DNA from 4 places in the Faecalicatena orotica genome. Region 3 is predicted to be linked to each of the others. Evidence: predicted binding sites of a transcription regulator. Region 3 holds the regulator's gene; each other region holds the start of a gene.

Evidence for each region. The regulator Rex, encoded in region 3, represses fermentation and respiration genes when NADH is low (regulators of the CRP and FNR family bind a similar motif). The targets are predictions, from matches to a motif close to ATTGTTAANTANTTAACAAT.
Region 1: ABIN22_RS18475 (4Fe-4S dicluster domain-containing protein) is a predicted target of Rex. The motif match lies at 3,373-3,392, and genes of this name have one in related genera.
Region 2: ABIN22_RS18115 (iron-sulfur cluster assembly scaffold protein) is a predicted target of Rex. The motif match lies at 3,638-3,657, and genes of this name have one in related genera.
Region 4: ABIN22_RS06040 (trans-4-hydroxy-L-proline dehydratase activase) is a predicted target of Rex. The motif match lies at 3,065-3,084, and genes of this name have one in related genera.

Annotation. Positions count from the first base shown of each region.
Region 1 is NZ_CAJJZH010000009.1:174,069-179,154, forward strand. It holds gene metF (methylenetetrahydrofolate reductase [NAD(P)H]) at 1-281, shown strand, start outside; gene ABIN22_RS18465 (vitamin B12 dependent-methionine synthase activation domain-containing protein) at 294-935, shown strand; gene ABIN22_RS18470 (homocysteine S-methyltransferase family protein) at 955-3,345, shown strand; gene ABIN22_RS18475 (4Fe-4S dicluster domain-containing protein) at 3,470-4,984, shown strand.
Region 2 is NZ_CAJJZH010000009.1:94,044-99,129, forward strand. It holds gene gmk (guanylate kinase) at 1-541, shown strand, start outside; gene rpoZ (DNA-directed RNA polymerase subunit omega) at 545-790, shown strand; gene rimO (30S ribosomal protein S12 methylthiotransferase RimO) at 850-2,172, shown strand; gene pgsA (CDP-diacylglycerol--glycerol-3-phosphate 3-phosphatidyltransferase) at 2,172-2,714, shown strand; gene ABIN22_RS18110 (CinA family protein) at 2,718-3,233, shown strand; gene ABIN22_RS18115 (iron-sulfur cluster assembly scaffold protein) at 3,702-4,394, shown strand; gene ABIN22_RS18120 (GGGtGRT protein) at 4,430-5,086, shown strand, end outside.
Region 3 is NZ_CAJJZH010000011.1:25,639-30,724, reverse strand. It holds gene alr (alanine racemase) at 1-512, opposite strand, end outside; gene ABIN22_RS19665 (NAD(P)H-hydrate dehydratase) at 509-2,014, opposite strand; gene ABIN22_RS19660 (redox-sensing transcriptional repressor Rex) at 2,138-2,788, opposite strand; gene ABIN22_RS19655 (ABC-F family ATP-binding cassette domain-containing protein) at 3,030-4,973, shown strand; gene ABIN22_RS19650 (NADP-dependent isocitrate dehydrogenase) at 5,043-5,086, opposite strand, start outside.
Region 4 is NZ_CAJJZH010000002.1:540,498-545,583, forward strand. It holds gene hydG ([FeFe] hydrogenase H-cluster radical SAM maturase HydG) at 1-484, opposite strand, end outside; gene hydE ([FeFe] hydrogenase H-cluster radical SAM maturase HydE) at 563-1,615, opposite strand; gene ABIN22_RS06030 (TM1266 family iron-only hydrogenase system putative regulator) at 1,694-1,951, opposite strand; gene ABIN22_RS06035 (pentapeptide repeat-containing protein) at 2,380-3,012, shown strand; gene ABIN22_RS06040 (trans-4-hydroxy-L-proline dehydratase activase) at 3,181-4,089, shown strand; gene hypD (trans-4-hydroxy-L-proline dehydratase) at 4,094-5,086, shown strand, end outside.

The sequences.
Region 1 (5,086 bases), on a different contig from region 3:
CGGTACCGGTGCTGCCGGGTATCATGCCTATTACGAGTGCAAAGCAGATGAAGCGCAGCTTAGAATTATCCGGGACAGTTTTCCCAAGAAGATTTCAGGCAATTCTGGACAGGTTCGGTGATTATCCGAATGCGATGGAACAGGCCGGGATCGCATATGCAACGGATCAGATTATCGACCTGCTTGCGAATGGTGTGAAGAATATTCATATTTATTCCATGAATAAGCCAGAGACAGCAGAAGCAATTATGCGCAATTTATCAGAAATAATAAAATGCTAGGAGTTATAACAGATGGATGATATGACAAAAGAGGCCATCCGTTATCTGGGGTATGGAAAGCATGCGGTAGATGAAAGAACTCTTGCTTTGATTTCAGATTCTTTTCGGAATCTGGAGGAGACGGCAGGCAGGAAATCCATCTATCGCATCTTTGATTTCAATCAGACGGCGGATGATGAGTTTACAATAGGAACGAGTGCGATACAGAGTTCAAGTCTCGGCAGGAATCTCAAAGGATGCAGGAAAGTTATTCTGTTTGGCGCTACGCTTGGTGCCGGTGTTGACAGGCTGATTACACGTGCATCTGTCACAGATATGGCGGGGGCTGTTGTACTTCAGGCATGCGCGGCTGCTTTGCTTGAGGAATACTGTGACAGGTGCCAGACTGAGATTGGCATGGAAATGGAAAAAGAAGGGCTTCACTTAAGGCCGAGATTCAGTCCCGGATATGGAGATTTCGACATTCGCTTTCAGGCCCCGCTCATACAGATGCTGGATTGTGCGAAGACGATCGGGCTTACGATGACGGACAGTTACATGATGACGCCGACGAAATCTGTAACTGCCGTGATTGGGGCAAGTGATACGGCGGAGAAATGCCATATAAAGGGCTGTGAAGTTTGTGAAAAAAAGGATTGCATATACAGAAGATAATAAGCGGAAAGGACATCATATGATTTTAGACAGATTAGGAAAAGAACTGCTGTTTTTTGACGGCGGAATGGGAACTCTTTTGCAGGCGGAGGGGCTGAAGCCCGGAGAACTCCCTGAAACATGGAATATTACTCATGCAGAGATTGTAACAGGGATACATAAAAAGTATATAGAAGCTGGAAGCGACATCATACTGACCAATACATTCGGTGCAAATGCCTTGAAGTTCCATGACGGCAGCATGTCTCTGAAAGAGATTGTTGAGAAAGCCGTGGGGCATGTGAAGAGGGCGGCAGGACTTGCGGATGTGGACCGTGAAGTATATACGGCCCTGGATATCGGTCCGACCGGAAAGCTTTTAAAGCCTATGGGGGATCTGGATTTCGAGGAGGCCTATGAAGCATTCAAAGAAGTGGTGATATATGGCGAGGAAGCAGGGGCTGACCTGATCCATATTGAGACGATGAGTGATACCTACGAGCTGAAGGCTGCAGTGCTGGCAGCTAAGGAGAATACCTCCCTTCCGGTCTTTGTAACTACGATCTTTGATGAGCGTGCGAAACTGCTGACCGGAGCAGATGTTCCGTCGGTCACGGCACTTCTGGAAGGGCTCAGGGTAGATGCACTCGGGATTAACTGTGGTCTGGGTCCGGAACAGATGATGCCGATTCTGGAACAGATTCTGAGATATTCTTCCCTGCCTGTGATTGTAAAGCCGAATGCGGGTCTTCCCAAACAGGTAAATGGGAAAACCGTTTATGATGTTCTTCCCGAAGCGTTTGCTTCTACGATGCAGGAAATTGTCAGAAAAGGTGCTGTTGTCATCGGGGGATGCTGCGGTACAACCCAGGATCATATCCGGGCGATGACCGGACTTTGCCGGGGAATGGAACCGGTGGCTTTAAAGCCGAAGGAATGGACGGTTGTTTCTTCCTATGGGCAGGCTGTATTTCTGGGAGAAGGCTCCAAAATTATAGGGGAGCGTATCAACCCTACCGGAAAGAAGAAGTTTAAACAGGCTTTAAAAGAGCATGATATGGATTATATTCTGAAAGAGGGAATTACCCAGCAGGACAAGGGTGCGCATATTCTGGATGTCAATGTCGGACTCCCCGATATTGACGAGGCGGCTATGATGAAAGAGGTAGTGACAGAACTTCAGAGTGTGACGAACCTGCCGCTGCAGATTGATACGGTGGATGTAAAAGCGATGGAAACGGCGCTTCGTATTTACAACGGAAAACCAATGGTGAATTCAGTCAGCGGCAAGCAGGAGTCGATGGATGCCGTATTCCCCCTGATTCAAAAATATGGAGGAGTCGTAATTGGACTTGCCCTCGATGAAGACGGCATTCCTCCGACAGCAGACGGCAGGGTCAGGGTAGCCCGCCGCATCATCGAAGAAGCCGGAAAGTATGGGATTCAGAAGAAGGATATTGTCATTGATGTTCTTGCCATGACGATCAGTTCCGAACCTGAGGGGGCTAAAGTCACGCTGGAGGCATTAAAGAAAGTAAGGGAAGGGCTGGGAGTGAATACAGTTCTGGGAGTTTCCAATATCTCCTTCGGCCTGCCAAGCCGTCCGGTTGTGAACGCGAATTTTTATACGATGGCAATGTTTAACGGCCTGAGCGCAGGGATTATCAATCCTTCTTCCGAGGACATGATGAAGTCTTATTATGCTTATCACGCACTGATGAATCTGGATAAAAACTGCGAAACTTACATATCCCAATATGCGCAGACGGCAGCCCCGGCACAGGCGGCACCGTCAGCCGGACAGAGTATGCTTCTTGATACTGCCATTGAAAAAGGGCTGAAAGAGGAGGCCCATCATATTACATCAGGGCTTGTGAAAGACAGAAAGCCCCTTGATATTATCAATGAATTCCTGATTCCTGCACTGGATAAGGTTGGCAAAGGGTTTGAGAATGGTACGGTCTTCCTCCCGCAGCTTTTGATGAGCGCGGAGGCTGCAAAGGCATCGTTTGCCATATTGAAAGATGCTTTTGCATCTGATGGAGAGGTAGAAGAAAAGAAAGAAAAAATTGTACTGGCAACAGTTAAGGGGGACATTCATGATATCGGAAAGAATATCGTAAAAGTACTCCTTGAGAACTACGGTTTCGATGTCATAGACCTCGGAAAAGATGTCGCACCGGAACTAATTGTGGATACGGTGCTTAAGAAAGATGTCCGTCTGGTTGGTTTAAGTGCCCTTATGACAACAACGGTTGTAAGCATGGAAGAGACAATCAAACAGCTCAGAAAGCAGGCTCCTTCCTGCAGGGTTATGGTCGGGGGCGCCGTGCTGAACCAGGAGTATGCGGATATGATCGGGGCAGATTTTTACGGCAGGGATGCAATGCAGTCCGTTTACTATGCACAGGAACTGCTTCAGGGCAAATAATGTACTTCTTTTTGTACAAGGAACTGTATTGACTATTTTTTAACATAAGGGTATAGTGATAGTGCAAAGAGAAGATATGGCGCATTATGTGCTGTTTTTTATGAATTCAGGAGGATGAGAACCTATGATGAGAGGACTGCAGACACCGGTCAGGGCGATTAGGAGACGTGTATTTACAGAGGTTGCAAAACTAGGATTTAAAGCGGACGCAGATACACTGCTGACGGATATGGAAGCAATACCTTATGAAATTGTGAATGATGATACAGAAGAGAAGTACCGCGAGAGTACATACCGCGCGCGCGCGATTGTAAGAGAGCGGTTAAGGCTTGCGATGGGGCTGTCCCTGCGCCCGGAGAATAAACCGGTGCACCTGACTGCCGGAGTGGAAGCCAGTAATATATCTGAAAAATATTATGAGCCGCCGCTTATGCAGGTAATACCATCTGCATGTGAGCGCTGTGAAGAGAATAAGTATGAAGTGAGTAATATGTGTAAAGGATGTCTGGCGCATCCATGCCAGGAGGTCTGTCCAAAGGGCGCGATTTCTATGGTGAACGGGAAGTCATTCATCGATCAGGAAAAGTGTATTAAGTGTGGGAAGTGTAAATCTGTCTGTCCGTATGACGCCATTGCGAAAAAAGAAAGACCGTGTAAGAATGCCTGCGGAGTCGGTGCGATTGTGTCTGATAAGTATGGAAGGGCCTACATTGATACGGAGAAGTGTGTATCCTGCGGTATGTGCATGGTCAGTTGTCCGTTTGGGGCGATTTCTGACAAGTCACAGATCTTCCAGCTGACACGTGCCCTTCAGGAAGGCGGAGAGATTGTAGCCGAGATCGCACCAGCATTTGTAGGGCAGTTCGGAGACAATATCACACCGAGAAACATCAAGGCTGCCCTGCAGGAGCTCGGCTTCTCAGAGGTCTATGAGGTAGCTCTGGGTGCAGATATCGGTGCGATTTCAGAGGCCCACCATTATGTGGAAAAGGTGGTGTCCGGCGAGCTTCCGTTTCTATTGACATCTTGCTGTCCGTCCTGGGCGATGATGGCGAAAAAGTTCTTCCCGGACCTGATCGACCAGATTTCACAGGAACTGACACCTATGGTTGCAACGGCAAGAACGATAAAACAAGAGCATCCGAATGCAAGAGTCGTTTTCATTGGACCATGTGCAGCCAAGAAGCTGGAAGCTTCCAGAAGGACCGTGCGCAGTGATGTTGATTTTGTTGTGACTTACGAAGAACTGCAGGCAATGTTTGATGCGAAGGAGATTGACCTGACCAAATATTCCGCAGAGTCTTCCTTCCATGATGCAACAGGGGCCGGACGCGGCTATGCATGCGCCGGAGGTGTTGCGGAAGCAATTGAAAAGTGTGTCAATGAATATTATCCGGGGGTGGATGTCAACATTGAGCACGCAGAGGGGCTTGCCGAATGTAAGAAGATCCTGACCCTTGCAAAAGCAGGCAGAATGAACGGCTGCCTGATCGAGGGTATGGGCTGCCCGGGAGGATGCATCGCGGGTGCGGGAACGAACATTCCGGTAGCGAAGGCAAAGAAGGCTCTCGCAAACTACGTCAAGAACTCAACCAACGATATTCCGCCGAGTGAACTGGCTGAAATCGAACTGAAATAATATTGAAAAACCATTACAGCTATGATATGATAGGTTAGACACACAGAGTGGATATATATCCACTCTGTTTCTGTTGAATGTATAATGCAAGAAACCGGGAGG
Region 2 (5,086 bases), on a different contig from region 3:
TGCGCTTTCTATCTCCGCAACAACACGTTCTCCAAGGGAAGGAGAAGTGGACGGAAGGGAATATTTTTTCAAAACCCGGGAAGAATTTGAAAAAATGATTGCGAAAGATGAACTGATAGAGTATGCTAGGTATGTGGAAAATTATTACGGAACCCCGCGTGAATATGTGGAGAAGCAGTTAGAAGCAGGTAAGGACGTCATTCTGGAGATTGAGATACAGGGCGCCCTGAAGGTAAAGGAGGCATTTCCGGACACACTGCTTTTGTTTGTCACACCTCCGTCGGCAGAAGAGCTTAAGAAGCGTCTTGTCGGAAGGGGCACGGAGACAATGGAGGTCATTGAATCCCGGATGAAGCGCGCAGTAGAAGAAGCCGAAGGCATGAACAGATACGATTATCTGATAATCAATGATGAACTGGAGGTCTGCACGGAGCAGATGCATACTATTATCCAGAGTGAACATCACAGAAGTTTTCGTAATACAGGATTTATGAAAGAAATTAAAGCTGATTTGGACAGAAGTTTGAAAGGAGAATCATAAGATATGTTACATCCATCTTACACAGACTTAATGCAGGTCGTTAACAAAGACGTAGAGGAAGGCGAGACAAAGATCGTCAACAGCCGCTACTCTATTGTACTGGCAACATCAAAAAGGGCAAGACAGCTGATCGACGGTGAACTGCCTCTTGTAAATGCAAAGAATGGCGAGAAGCCGCTTTCAACTGCTATTGAAGAACTGAATGAAGGCAAGCTGAAGATTATCGCTGAGAATGCAGAAGAAGAATAGTAAAGAAAAGGAGGCAGATGCGCTTAGAGTATCTGCCTTTTAAAAATATGGGAGGTTTTATGAAGATACTTTTTATTTCTCTGGGATGCGACAAGAACCTGGTGGATACCGAGGTTATGCTGGGGCTTCTGGCATCAAGAGGATATCAGATGACAGATGATGAGACAGAAGCAGATATCATTGTTATCAATACATGCTGTTTCATCCATGATGCCAAGGAGGAGAGTATTCAGAATATTCTTGATATGGCAGAATATAAGAAAGAAGGAAACTTAAAGGCTCTGATTGTGACCGGGTGTCTGGCAGAACGCTATCGTCAGGAGATACTGGATGAGATTCCTGAAGTGGATGCCGTGCTGGGGACGACAGCCTATGACAAGATTCTGGATGCTGTAGATGAGGCTTTAGCTGGGCATCATGTAGTAACGATGGAAGATATCAACGCTCTTCCAGACGTGACGCAAAACCGTCTGGTAACGACAGGGGGACATTATGCATACCTGAAGATTGCAGAGGGATGTGATAAACACTGTACCTACTGCATCATCCCGAAGATCCGGGGGAACTTCCGGAGTGTACCGATGGAGCGCCTGATCAAGGAGGCGGAATATCTTGCCGGGCAGGGGGTAAAGGAACTGATCCTCGTAGCGCAGGAGACCACGCTTTATGGAAAGGACCTTTATGGAGAGAAGAGGCTGCACCTGCTTTTGAAAGAGCTGTGCAGAATTAGTGGAATTCAGTGGATCAGGATTCTGTACTGTTATCCGGAAGAGATTACGGATGAACTGATTCAGGTAATGAAGGAAGAAAAGAAGATCTGCCATTATCTGGATCTGCCAATCCAGCATGCCAGTGACGATATCCTGAAGCGCATGGGAAGAAGGACGTCAAAGCAGGAACTTAAGGATATTATCGGCAGACTGAGACGGGAGATCCCGGACATCTGCCTGCGTACAACGCTGATCACCGGCTTTCCGGGAGAGACGCAGGAGCAGCATGACGAATTGCTTGATTTTGTAGATGAGATGGAATTTGACCGTCTGGGCGTGTTCACTTACTCACCGGAGGAGGATACCCCGGCAGCTTCGATGCCGGACCAGATTGACGAGGAAGTGAAGCAGGAACGTCAGGCAGACCTGATGGAGCTTCAGCAGGAGATCGCGTTTGATAATGCCCAAAACATGGTCGGCAGGGAAGTACTGGTTATGATAGAAGGAAAAGTGGCAGACGAGAATGCCTACGTCGGCAGGACTTACCGGGATGCCCCGAATGTAGACGGACTAATCTTTGTAAATACAGACGAAGTACTTGTGTCCGGGGATTTTGCAAAAGTCAAAGTAACCGGGGCAGTAGACTATGATCTGATAGGAGGACTTGTGTAATGAATTTACCAAATAAGCTTACAATATTAAGAGTCATTATGGTGCCGTTTTTTGTATTGTTCATGCTTACTGATATCGGGGGCAGTGCAAATAAATGGATTGCACTTGTGCTCTTTGTGATTGCCAGTCTGACAGACCTTTTAGACGGGAAGATTGCAAGAAAGTACAATCTTGTGACAAATTTCGGGAAGTTTATGGACCCTCTTGCTGACAAGCTTTTAGTCTGCTCTGCAATGATCTGCCTGATTGAGATGAATAAGCTCTCAGCATGGATTGTAATCGTGATCATCAGCAGGGAGTTTATTATCAGCGGATTCAGACTTGTAGCGTCTGATAACGGGGTTGTAATCGCAGCCAGCTACTGGGGGAAGTTCAAGACTGTTTTCCAGATGGCAATGATTATCGTGCTGATCGCAGATCTGGGAGGTATGTTTGCTGTAATCGGAGATATCCTTGTATGGATTGCGCTTGCACTTACTGTGATTTCCCTGATAGACTATGTGGTAAAGAACAAACAGGTTCTGACACAGGGAGGGATGTAAAAGATGTATCCGGAGTGGGTATTGAATAAAAAAGAAGCGGATGAGGCGAGCCTTGAGGAACGCCTTGTTGCAATGCTGGCCGGCAGGGGACTTACCATTACTACAGCAGAATCCTGTACCGGCGGCCTGATCGCTGGAACACTGGTGAACGTGTCCGGTGCCTCTGACGTGCTGAATGAAGGATATGTGACCTATTCCAATGAGGCAAAGGAGCGGCTTGTCGGGGTAAAACACGAGACGCTTGAGACATACGGGGCTGTCAGTGAACAGACTGCGGCAGAGATGGCCAGGGGAGCTGCGAAGGCAGCACATGCGGATGTGGCTTTAAGTGCTACCGGAATTGCCGGACCGGGCGGCGGGACTGAGGAAAAGCCGGTCGGGCTGGTGTATATCGGATGTTATGCCTTGGGAAAGACAAAAGTGTTAAAATGCCAGTTTACGGGAACCAGAATGGAGAACCGGATGCAGACGGTGGAAGATGCCCTGACTCTGGCGGTTGAACAGCTAGAAGGCTGCTGACAGCAGATAGAATATTATAGAAAGAAAAAAGACTTCTGAGTTACCATTAACCGGGCTTGCCAGCCTGGCTTCTGTAAGCAGGAGTCTTTTATTGTACCACTTTTCTGATTTCACATAAATTCCATATAACTTTTAAGGTTCTTCTAAAGTAACGTATTTATACTGTCATGGAAATATAAAATAAGCAAGGAGAATTGGCAGTTAAGTATGAGGACAGGTAAATATGGAAGAAGAGTCGGCTGAGGCAGTGATACAGTCTATTTCCGGGGAAGTTTATCAGTACTTAAATGGTGGAGAGTAGCTGGAAACTAAAATTGTCTTATAAATATGACACATGTCAGGCGAAACTTGTATAATCTTACAATTGACGAAAGTCGAAAATTGTGCGAAAATATCTCATATACGGCGTTAAATAAATATCAAGCGCCTATAGGAAGAAAATCATACATATTTGAAAGGAGTTTTAACATGATTTATTCACATGAAGTAGAAATGATGTGTCCGGTAGCTCAGGGTGCAAATCACGGACCAGCTCCAATTCCGGAAGAAGCAAAATGGGTACAGGCTAAAGAGGTTAAAGATATTTCTGGATTAACACATGGTGTAGGCTGGTGTGCTCCTCAGCAGGGTACATGCAAGCTGACATTGAATGTTAAAGAAGGTATCATTCAGGAAGCACTGGTTGAGACAATCGGATGTTCAGGAATGACACATTCAGCAGCTATGGCATCAGAGATCCTTCCGGGAAAGACTATTCTGGAGGCACTGAACACAGACCTTGTCTGTGATGCTATCAATACAGCAATGAGAGAACTCTTCTTACAGATTGTATACGGAAGAACACAGAGTGCATTCTCTGAAGACGGACTTCCTATCGGCGCAGGTCTGGAAGATTTAGGAAAGGGACTTCGTTCACAGGTTGGTACAATGTACGGAACACTGGCAAAAGGTCCTCGTTACCTGGAGATGGCAGAAGGATATGTAACAGGAATCGCTCTGGATGAGAACGATGAGATCATCGGATACCAGTTCGTAAGCCTCGGCAAATTAACAGACTTTATCAAAGCAGGCGATACACCGAATGATGCATGGGAAAAAGCAAAAGGCCAGTACGGACGTGTTGCTGATGCAGCTAAGATTATCGACCCACGTAAAGAATAACAGGTAACGTTAAAATAAATCAGGAGGACAATTAAATGGCTTTATTTGAATCATATGAAAGAAGAATTGATAAAATCAATGAAGTATTAAACAGCTATGGCATTGCTTCTATCGAAGAGGCAGAGAAGATCACAAAGGATGCCGGACTTGATGTTTACAATCAGGTAAAGAGCATCCAGCCGATCTGTTTTGAAAATGCCTGCTGGGCATACATTGTAGGTGCGGCAATCGCAATCAAAAAAGACTGCAGGACAGCAGCGGAAGCAGCAGCAGCAATCGGAGAAGGACTTCAGTCTTTCTGTATCCCTGGTTCTGTAGCTGACCAGCGTAAAGTAGGTCTTGGACATGGTAACTTAGGAAAAATGCTTCTGGAAGAAGACACAGACTGCTTCGCATTCCTGGCAGGACATGAATCTTTTGCAGCAGCAGAAGGTGCCATCGGTATCGCTGAGAAAGCAAACAAAGTCCGTAAAAAACCTCTGCGTGTAATCCTGAACGGTCTTGGAAAAGATGCAGCAAAGATTATCTCCAGAATTAACGGATTTACATATGTACAGACAGAGTATGACTACTATACAGGAGAACTGAAAGAAGTTCAGAGAACTGCTTATTCAGAAGGACTCCGTGCAAAAGTTAACTGCTACGGTGCAAATGATGTACGTGAAGGTGTTGCAATCATGCACAGTGAAGGC
Region 3 (5,086 bases):
GCTTTTGCAAAGTGTGTGAATGCACCTTCCAGCTCCACGTAGGGCAGACGGCTGATTTTTTGAATTTTTTTTACACTGTCATGGTCTGGCAGAAAGCCAAGCCGTCCCATCCCAGTGTCTATTTTGATATGGAATCGTGCGGTTTTTCCGAGACGGTCAGCTGCTTTTGCAATCTCTGATGCTGTTTCTTCCATGTAAATTGTGGCACGGATGTCGTATTCCAACATCTCCTCATACTGTTCCGGAAAGATACAGCCAAGAACTAGAACAGGCTTCTTAATCCCAGCCTTTCTTAGTAAAACAGCCTCCTCCAGAGTTGCCGTTGCAAATCCCCAGACATCGTTATTTTCCTCAAGCATTCGGGCAATCGGTACCGCACCGTGTCCATAACCGTCTGCCTTGACAACGGCTATAAGCTGTGCGCCGTCCCCAATCCGCAGTTTCATCTGTTCCATATTATATGCAACTGCATCCAGGTCTACCCTGACAAATACTCTGCTGTATTGTTTCATTTTCCCATACTCTCCTCTGTCTTTTTTGTGCAGGAAGCAATTCCCGCGATCAAATCCTCTGCCAGTACACTGTAAGAACCCTTTGCGGCTTTTGCCTCATCGCCGCCACAGGCATGCAGGTAAACGCCCAGTACAGCCGCCTCATAAGGATCCATATGTTGTGCAAGAAGGCCGGCAATTACCCCCGCAAGGACATCGCCGGAACCGGCTTTTGCCATAGAACTGTTTCCCGCAGTATTTACAAAATTATGTTTTTTCCTCTTAGCCACAACCGTCCTTGCATCTTTCAGGACACACACAACACCATATTTTTCTGTAAAGGCTTTTACCTTTTCAAAACGTTCTTCCTGAAGTTCCGCTACCGAACAGCCGAGAAGGCCGGACATTTCTTTCATATGCGGTGTCAGGATAAGAGGTCTCTCTGTCGTTATCAAGAGTTCGGGATGACAGCTTAATATATTCAGTCCGTCTGCATCAGCCACACAGGGGACCCTGACTTCTTTCAGTGTCGTTTCCAGAATACTTTCTGAAAGCCTGCTCTGCCCCAGACCGCATCCAATACATACCACGTCCGCCCAGCCAAGCAGGTTCTTTAGTTTTTCCTCTTCAAATTCAGTATATGTTGAGATGATGGCTTCGGGGAGTAGCTGCTGCAGAATCACGCGGTTATCCTCTGAGGTATAGATCTGAACAAGTCCCGCCCCGCTTGTATAAGCAGCCTTTGCACTTAAGTAGGCGGCACCGGACATGCCCTTGCTTCCTGTAATCATCAGGACCTTCCCGTAAGTGCCCTTATGGGAGTTCGGTCGTCTGGGCGGCATAAGGTCCGGCAGATCTTTTTTCTCATAGGTATAACAGATATCATTTTCCTTTTCAAATAATCCGCATTGGATACCAATATCAGCCACAACTGTCTTTCCTGCATACATATGCCCGGGATGGAGGATCAGTCCCAGCTTTTCACACTGGAAGGTAACTGTCAAATCTGCCTGAAAAGCACAGCCAAGCACCCTGCCCGTGGCAGAACAGATCCCGGACGGGATGTCTACGGCCACTTTCTGCCCGCTTAAAGCATTCATTTTTACGATAGACTCCAGATAGTCCCCCGTGATTTCTCTATTGAGTCCTACCCCGAAAACTGCATCCACTATAGTAGTATATTCCTGACGGCATACAGTTGTTACCATCGGCACGCCACATTTTTCTGCAATTTCCTTCTGCCTGCGGCAGTCGGCACTCATGGAGGATTCATGGCCCACAAATACGGCCGTAGCATCATATCCTTTTTCTTTCAGCAGCCGGGCAACGGCAAAACCATCCCCGCCATTGTTGCCGGAACCGCAGAATATAAGTGGTTTTTCCAGATTGATTTGTTCCCGCTCCATAGCTTCCACAACTTTTAAGGCGGCCCGCTCCATTAAAACCAGGGACGGCAGGCCAATCTCATTGATGGTAAAGCTGTCCGCTTTCTGCATCCATTCCCCTGTAGGCAGATATCTCATATGCTCTTCCTCCTTGTTTACTTTCAAATTTCCCAAAATACGCCGAAATGAAATGACGTGTAAAAAAGGCACCGCCTTCGTTACACGTCCTGAACGTCTTTGTTAAACTCAAATTTCTACTGTTTACGCTTTGCTGCCGTGTTCCTCATTATAGCTTGTGATATTGTAGGAAAGTTTCATCAGACTATCTGAGAGGTGTACACTCTCTACAATGACATCATCCGGAAGGTTTAGATCCGTATGTGCAAAGTTCCAGATAGCTTTAATTCCATTTGCTACAAGCAGGTCTGCTACTTCTATTGCTTTTGATTTTGGAATCGTAAGCGCTGCAATTTCTATTTCGTTATGTTTTAAAAAGTCTTTTAATTCATCCATCATGCGGACCGGTATGCCGCGGATAGAAACACCTTCGAGTCTCGGATTCACATCGAACAGTCCTTTCAGACTGAAACCACTCTTCTCAAAAGACGCGTAATTCGCAAGTGCCTGCCCGAGATTGCCGGCTCCAATTATAATCATATTATGCTGTCTGTTTAAACCGAGGATCTTCCCGATCTCTGTATAAAGATACTTTACGTTATATCCATAGCCCTGTTGTCCAAAGCCGCCGAAATTATTTAAATCCTGACGGATCTGTGAAGCAGTGACACTCATCTTCTTGCTCAGGTCATTTGACGAAATCCGCTCAACCCCTGCATCCAGTAATTCTCCCAAATATCTGTAATATCTTGGCAGCCTTCCTATTACCGCACGTGATATTTCTCTCTCTTCCACAGTTATCACCCTCCAAACTTAGTCTAGTACATCGTTTTGTAATGATCTATGCTCTTCATAATATGATACATAGGTACTTACAAAACAATGTACCGAATTTTATTATATAGAATTGTGTGGACAAAGTCAATTTTTTAGTTGTATTTTACTTTATTTTCGCTATAATGAAATAAGTATGTATTTCCTTATTACGGCCAAAACGCTGTAAAATAAGGCACACTTAAGATGCAGGAGGTTAATTATGATACTCGCATGTCATAATCTTAATAAATCATTCGGAGACCAGCTGATCGTAAAAGACGGGTCTTTCCATATAGAAGACAGAGAAAAGGCCGCACTTGTCGGCGTAAACGGGGCGGGCAAATCCACCATTTTAAAGATGATCGTGAAGGAAGAGCCCATAGACAGCGGTGAGGTTGTTCTGACAAGGGGGAAGACGCTTGGCTACCTTGCACAGCAGCAGAAGCTGGAAAGCGGACGTTCCATTTATGAGGAGGTCAAGACCGCTAAGGCCGATATTATTGCAATGGAACAGCAAATCCGCACGATCGAACATGAATTGAAGTCATTAAACGGTGAGGAACTTGAGAAGCGGCTGGAAACCTATAACCGCCTTATGTCACAGTTTGAAGCACAGAATGGATATGCCTATGAAAGTGAGATCACCGGCGTCTTAAAAGGTCTTGGTTTTGGTGAAGAAGATTTTAATAAGATGACGGACACCCTTTCTGGCGGGCAGAAAACCCGTGTCTCCCTCGGTAAGCTGCTGCTGACCAAACCGGATATCCTGCTCCTTGATGAACCGACGAACCATCTGGACCTGAATTCCATCACCTGGCTGGAAACCTATCTTCTGAACTACCCGGGTGCTGTTTTTATTGTATCCCATGACCGTTTCTTCCTGAACCGTGTCGTGACAAAGGTAATCGAAGTTGAGAATGGGGCTGTCCGCATGTATGCCGGGAATTACAAGGCGTATGCGGATAAGAAACAGCAGATCCGGGATGCCATGCTCAAAGAATACCTGAACCAGCAGCGTGAAATCAAGCATCAGGAAGCTGTCATTGAAAAGCTCCGCTCCTTCAACCGCGAAAAGTCTATCAAGCGTGCAGAGAGCCGGGAAAAGATGCTGAACAAGATGACGCTTGTGGAAAAGCCACAGGAGCCCGCTAAAGAGATACACTTTTCCCTGGAACCATCCTGCATCAGCGGAAATGATGTTCTGTCCGTGGAAGAATTATCCAAATCTTTCGATCATCAGATCCTGTTCCAGAATATCAGCTTTGATATCAAACGAGGGGAACACGTGGCTGTTATCGGGGACAACGGGACTGGAAAGACAACCCTGCTCAAGATACTCAATCAGGTAGTTTCGCCGGATACCGGGTCATTTACTCTGGGTTCCAAAGTGAAGATAGGCTATTATGACCAGGAACACCATGTACTCCATGACGGAAAGAATATTTTCGATGAAATCTCGGATGATTACCCGACCCTCACGAATACGCAGATACGCAATACACTGGCTGCATTCCAGTTTACCGGGGATGATGTCTACAAGCTTATTGGCGATTTGAGCGGCGGTGAAAAAGGCCGCGTTTCTCTTGCAAAGCTTATGTTGTCCGAGGCGAATTTCCTGATTCTCGATGAGCCGACGAACCATCTGGACATCACATCCAAGGAGATTCTGGAAAAGGCCCTGAATGAATATACGGGCACCGTCCTCTATGTATCACACGACAGGTATTTTATTAACCAGACGGCCGGGCGGATTCTGGAACTTGTCAATCAGACGTTCGTGAACTATATCGGGAATTATGATTATTACCTTGAAAAGAAAGAAGAACTGACTGCGGTTTATGCATCTTCCACCGCCTCCCCGGCATCTGTTTCAGACAATACCGCATCATACGGGGAGGATATCGGATCTGCATCAGATGGGCGTTTAAGCTGGCAGGAACAGAAGGAACAGCAGGCGAAAGAACGTAAACGGCAAAGTGATTTGAAAAAGACCGAGGACAGGATCGCAGTTTTGGAAGAAAGAAATGCCAGGATTGATGAGCTGATGACACATGAGGATGTCTATTCCAACTCTGTGAAATGTCAGGAGCTCGCCGTAGAGAAATCTGGAAATGAAGAAGAGCTGGAACTGCTTTATGAAAAGTGGGAGGAACTGGCCCAATAAAAGAGGAACACCTGACACACGCAAGTGCCGGGTGTTCCTTTTTTGCAGCCCCTTTGGGGGCTGTACATTCTATAGGTGTGCTGCGATTGCTTTGATGAAGTCCTCGCTGTTTA
Region 4 (5,086 bases), on a different contig from region 3:
TGTAAATAGTCTTGATTGATTCCAGATAATAATCCATCGTATTGCGGACCGGGTCTTCACCTGCTTCCAGTGCGAGACGCTTGTGCCCCATATCCTGCAGCGCGATAACCTCGCGGCGGATTTCATCCTGCGAAAGCTGTTTTCTGGCAATGTGTTTGTTCTTACTGTGATACGGGCAGTATGTACATCCATTGATGCAGTAATTGGAGAGGTAAAGAGGGGCAAACATAACGATTCTGTTGCCATAGAAATCTTTTTTGATCTGCTCCGCCAGCTTAAAGATTTCCTCGTTCTTTTCCGGAATCTGACAGGCTAAAAGAACAGAAGCCTCCCTGTGCGTAAGTCCCTTCCTCTTTTTTGCCTTCTCGATCAGGGCATCGATTAATTCCACATTGTCTTTGTTTTCGTCTGCGTAAGCGAGTGTTTCTTCGATTTCCTCATGGTTAATAAAATCGTCCGCATGTTTTGAGTTTACATCATACATATTTTGTTACCTCCATCTTTCATTGAAAATTGTATTAGGGTTCAAATATTTTTTAAAAGCTGTCATATATCGTTACACTTACGGCCGTGTATCCACATTCAGTGAATCCCCGCGTGCGACAACTACATTGTAACCAATCGAGTTCATCCGTCTTTCCATACAGCCCCTGCATTCGGCGGCTTCATCCCCCGTACAGATTTTGTTGTCATAGAGTAAATAATCTTTCCGGACATCGGTAGGGGACAGGTTCGGCATCACAACATTTGCACCCGCGAGGATCCCTCTTTCCCTGCCGTCCGGGGCAATTGTGCCGAGGGCAGTTGTTGAAGGGAGGAGGACTTTTGGAAGCATCAGCCGGATCAGTCCCAGCATAAACAGTGTCAATTCCAATGTACCGGCTTTCTGGTCTGCAAAGGGGGTATCGTGGTGCGGGATAAAGGGCCCGATCCCAACCATCTGCGGATTAAGCTCTTTCAAAAACAGCATATCATCCGCCAGATTTTCTGGCGTCTGCCACGGAGAACCGACCATAAATCCGGTTCCAACCTGGTATCCGATCTCCTTTAGATCCCGGAGACACTGCTGCCGGTGGGCGGCTGTCAGCTCCTGCGGATGAAGCTTACTGTAATGCTGGGGATCATAAGTCTCATGGCGCAGGAGATACCGGTCGGCCCCGGCTTCAAACAACAGCCGGTAACTCTCATAAGAACGTTCACCGACCGAAAGCGTGATGGCACAGTCAGTATACCGGCTCTTGATTGTCTTCACAATATCCGCCAGCATCTCATCCGTATAGTGTCCGTCTTCCCCGCCCTGCAGGACGAAAGTCCGGAAACCAAGCCGGTAGCCGGTTTCACAGCAATCCAGAATCTGCTCTTTGGAAAGCCTGTACCTGTGCGCATTCCGGTTACTTCTGCGGATACCGCAGTAATAACAGTCATTTTTACAATAATTTGTGAACTCAATCAGTCCACGGATATACACATCGTGTTGATAATACCTGTGCCTGACCTTACGGGCCCGTTCAAACAAGTAATCCGCCGTTCCGGTCGTCCGGCCGCGGATAAGAGCAGACCATTCTTCCTTAGAAAGAGACTGCGTTTGCTCTAATTTATTCACCAAGTTATTCATATTTGAGTACCTCATTGGGGACGTAGTAAACCTTAGAAATACTACGTGCATAGTTAATAATTTAACGAGCTTCATTTGTTAATCTGTCTGTTTTGTTTTTGCATATATCGTCTTTGTGCTGACTCCGGGCAGCATTCCGAGCTTGCCGGAGAGGGCGCTGATGATATCACCCGGCGCATCCATTGCGATGCTGATGATGGAGATGTTTTTCTCGCGGTACGGAATCCCCATCCTGCCGATGATATACTGTGCGTACTGGCTGAGCAGGTGGTTCAGTTCATCTACGGATTCGTTACTGTTGAGGATGATTCCTACCTGAGCGATTCTTGTTTCCATAAGACCTCCTTGTTTTCAAGTCAAATATTTGTTACTGTTCACTTACCTCGTTGCCCGAGGGAACAAAATTGAGTTTCGCTTGAAATAAAAAATACCCGCACCAGAAGGCGCAGGTATCCAAAGGGTAAACTTTCCCCCTAATTATCCACAAAAAGTGATAAGGGAACCCATTTTGTATGTTGTCTGTGCGCCTTTTTACTCAGGTGTGACCCTTCGTAATCAGAACAAATATATAATAAACTATAACACAGAGGATCATTATTCACAATATCAACAGGGAAATGTTTTTCTTTTTGTGCAAAGTGTTCAAAAATGTGCTTCTATAACGATGGTGTTTTCGTTGTCTAACTACAGGACTTAAGTGACCGGGTATGGGACAGGATGTGGTATGATATATACGAATAAAAAGTTTAGAAAGAAGGCGGAATATGCAGGGTATCGTTTTAAGAAATATGGACTTATCCGGCATGGATCTCAGGGGGATAGATTTTTCGCGTGCTTCGTTTCATCATGTCTGTTTTGACAGGGCAGACCTTTCGGGCTGTATTCTGAAAAATGTCTTGTTTGAGCAGTGTTCTTTCTGTGGTGCAGTGCTTCGGGAAGCTGATCTGGAAGCAAGCGCGCTTCGCGGGGCGGACATGAGGGCGTGTGACATCCGGGGTGCGAACCTGTTTTGCGCGGTACTGGAGAAGGCAAAGCTGGAGAACTGTATTTCGGATGAAAATACAAAATTTTTCCGGCTGTACTGTCCGGAAGAAGGGGCGTTTGTTGGCTATAAAAAATGCTGTGACAATAGGATTGCGGAACTTCTGATTCCAGCAGATGCGAAGAGGACATCTGCAACCCGCAGTTCATGCAGGTGCAGCAGGGCAAAGGTGCTTGTGATTAAGAGTATTGACTGCTCGGTTTATTTTGACGAGGCATGGTCTACGGTGGATGAGAATTTTGTTTACCGGACAGGGGAGTGGGTGGAAGTACAGGACTTTGATGAAGACAGGTGGAATGAGTCCACGACCGGGATTCATTTCTGGATGACCAGGGAAGAGGCGGTACGTTACTAAAATTAAGAATAAAAAGAAAGTTATAAAATGTTTATAAAAAGTGCATTTTTATATTGATAAATTATTGACAAACAATGGTTTATATGTTACTTTTAGACTATAGTACGAACGGCAGTCTAAAAGGAGAAAAACTGCTGTTCCCGACAAGGTTAAGAGAGGGATTAAATCATGAGTCTGATCACTGATATCCAGAAGTATTCTATCCATGACGGAGACGGGATACGGACGACGGTTTTTTTCAAAGGATGCCGTCTTAAGTGTGTCTGGTGCCATAATCCGGAGACACAGAATTATAAAAAAGAGCTGCTTTTTGATCAGGAGAAGTGTGTAGGTTGCGGAGCATGCGCGGCGGCCTGTCCGAACGGGGCAGTCACGATATCTGGCGGGAAAGCGGTCACTGACCGGGAGAAGTGCACGGTGTGCGGACAGTGTATAGACGTCTGCAACCTGAATCTGCGGGAGATCGCAGGTGATGAATATTCCGTGAATGACCTGGTTAAAGAACTGAAAAAAGATGAGATGTTTTATGAAGAGTCAGGCGGCGGCGTCACTTTGTCAGGCGGAGAGGTTATGACAGCAGACATGGATTATGTGGAAGCACTTGTCAAAAAGCTGCACCGCATGGGGATTTCCGTCATGATCGATACCTGTGGCCAGGCACCTTATGGGAACTTTGAGCGGATACTGCCCTATGTGGATGCGTTTTTATATGACATCAAGACGATGGATAATGAGATACATAAGCGATACATGGGTGCGGGAAACGAAGTTATACTCGGAAATCTGGAAAAACTAAGCCAGACAGGGGCAAGGATCTATATCCGTATCCCCACGATAAAAGAAGTAAATGGAAATGACGAAGCAATGAAAGCAATTATTGCATGGCTTCAGGAAAAGAACATTCATGCGGCGAAGGTAAACCTTCTCCCTTATCACAATACAGGATCAGGAAAATACCCGAAAGTCGGGATGTGTTACGAAGGCAATGACCTTCATGCACCGGATAAAGAAGAGATGAATCATTTTGTGGAGTTGTTCCAACAGGCCGGATACCATAATGTAAAAATAGGAGGTTAAGAAAATGGAAGAAAGAGGAATGAACGAACGTATCAAAAAACTGAGAAAGTTAAGTCTGGATACTCCTGCGCACATTGATCTGGAGCGTGCGCTCAGTGAGACGGAGACTTATAAGAAGTATGAAGGAGAACTGTCAGTGCCGGAACTGCGCGGACAGGTGCTGAAGGATTATTTTTCGAATAAAACATTATATATCGGTGAAGGAGAACTGATTGTCGGAGAAAAAGGTGACTCTCCGCAGGCGGCGCCTACTTTCCCGGAGCTTTGCTGCCATACAGTGGAAGATATGCATGTCATGAATGACAGAGACCTGATCAACTTCAAAGTTAAGGAAGAAGATTATAAGATTCAGGAAGACGTTATGATCCCGTACTGGGATAAGCGTTCTATGAGAAACAAGATCCTGCGCCAGATGACACCGGAATGGAAGGACGCCTATGAGGCAGGAATTTTCACGGAATTTATGGAACAGAGAGGACCCGGGCATACAGTCGGATCTGTTAAGATTTATGAGAAAGGTTTCCTTGACTACAAAGAAGATATCCAGAAGTCAATCGACAGTCTGGACTTCATGAATGATCCGGAGGCACTGGACAAGAAGAATGAGTTAGAAGGTATGAAACTTGCCTGTGATGCCATCATGATCCTGGGCGAGAGATATGCAGCCTATGCAAGGGAATTAGCCGAAAAAGAGACGGATGCAAAGAGAAAAGAAGAACTGCTCCAGATTGCGGTAAACTGCGATGTCGTGCCGGCACATAAGCCGGAGACCTACTGGCAGGCAATCCAGATGTACTGGTTTGTACACCTTGGAGTTACAAGCGAATTAAACCCGTGGGATGCGTACAGCCCAGGACGCCTTGACCAGCACCTGAATCCGTTCTATGAGAAAGATACAGAAGCAGGAATCATGGACGACGACAGGGCCCTCGAACTGCTGGAATGCCTGTGGGTGAAATTCAATAACCAGCCGGCACCTCCGAAAGTAGGAATTACG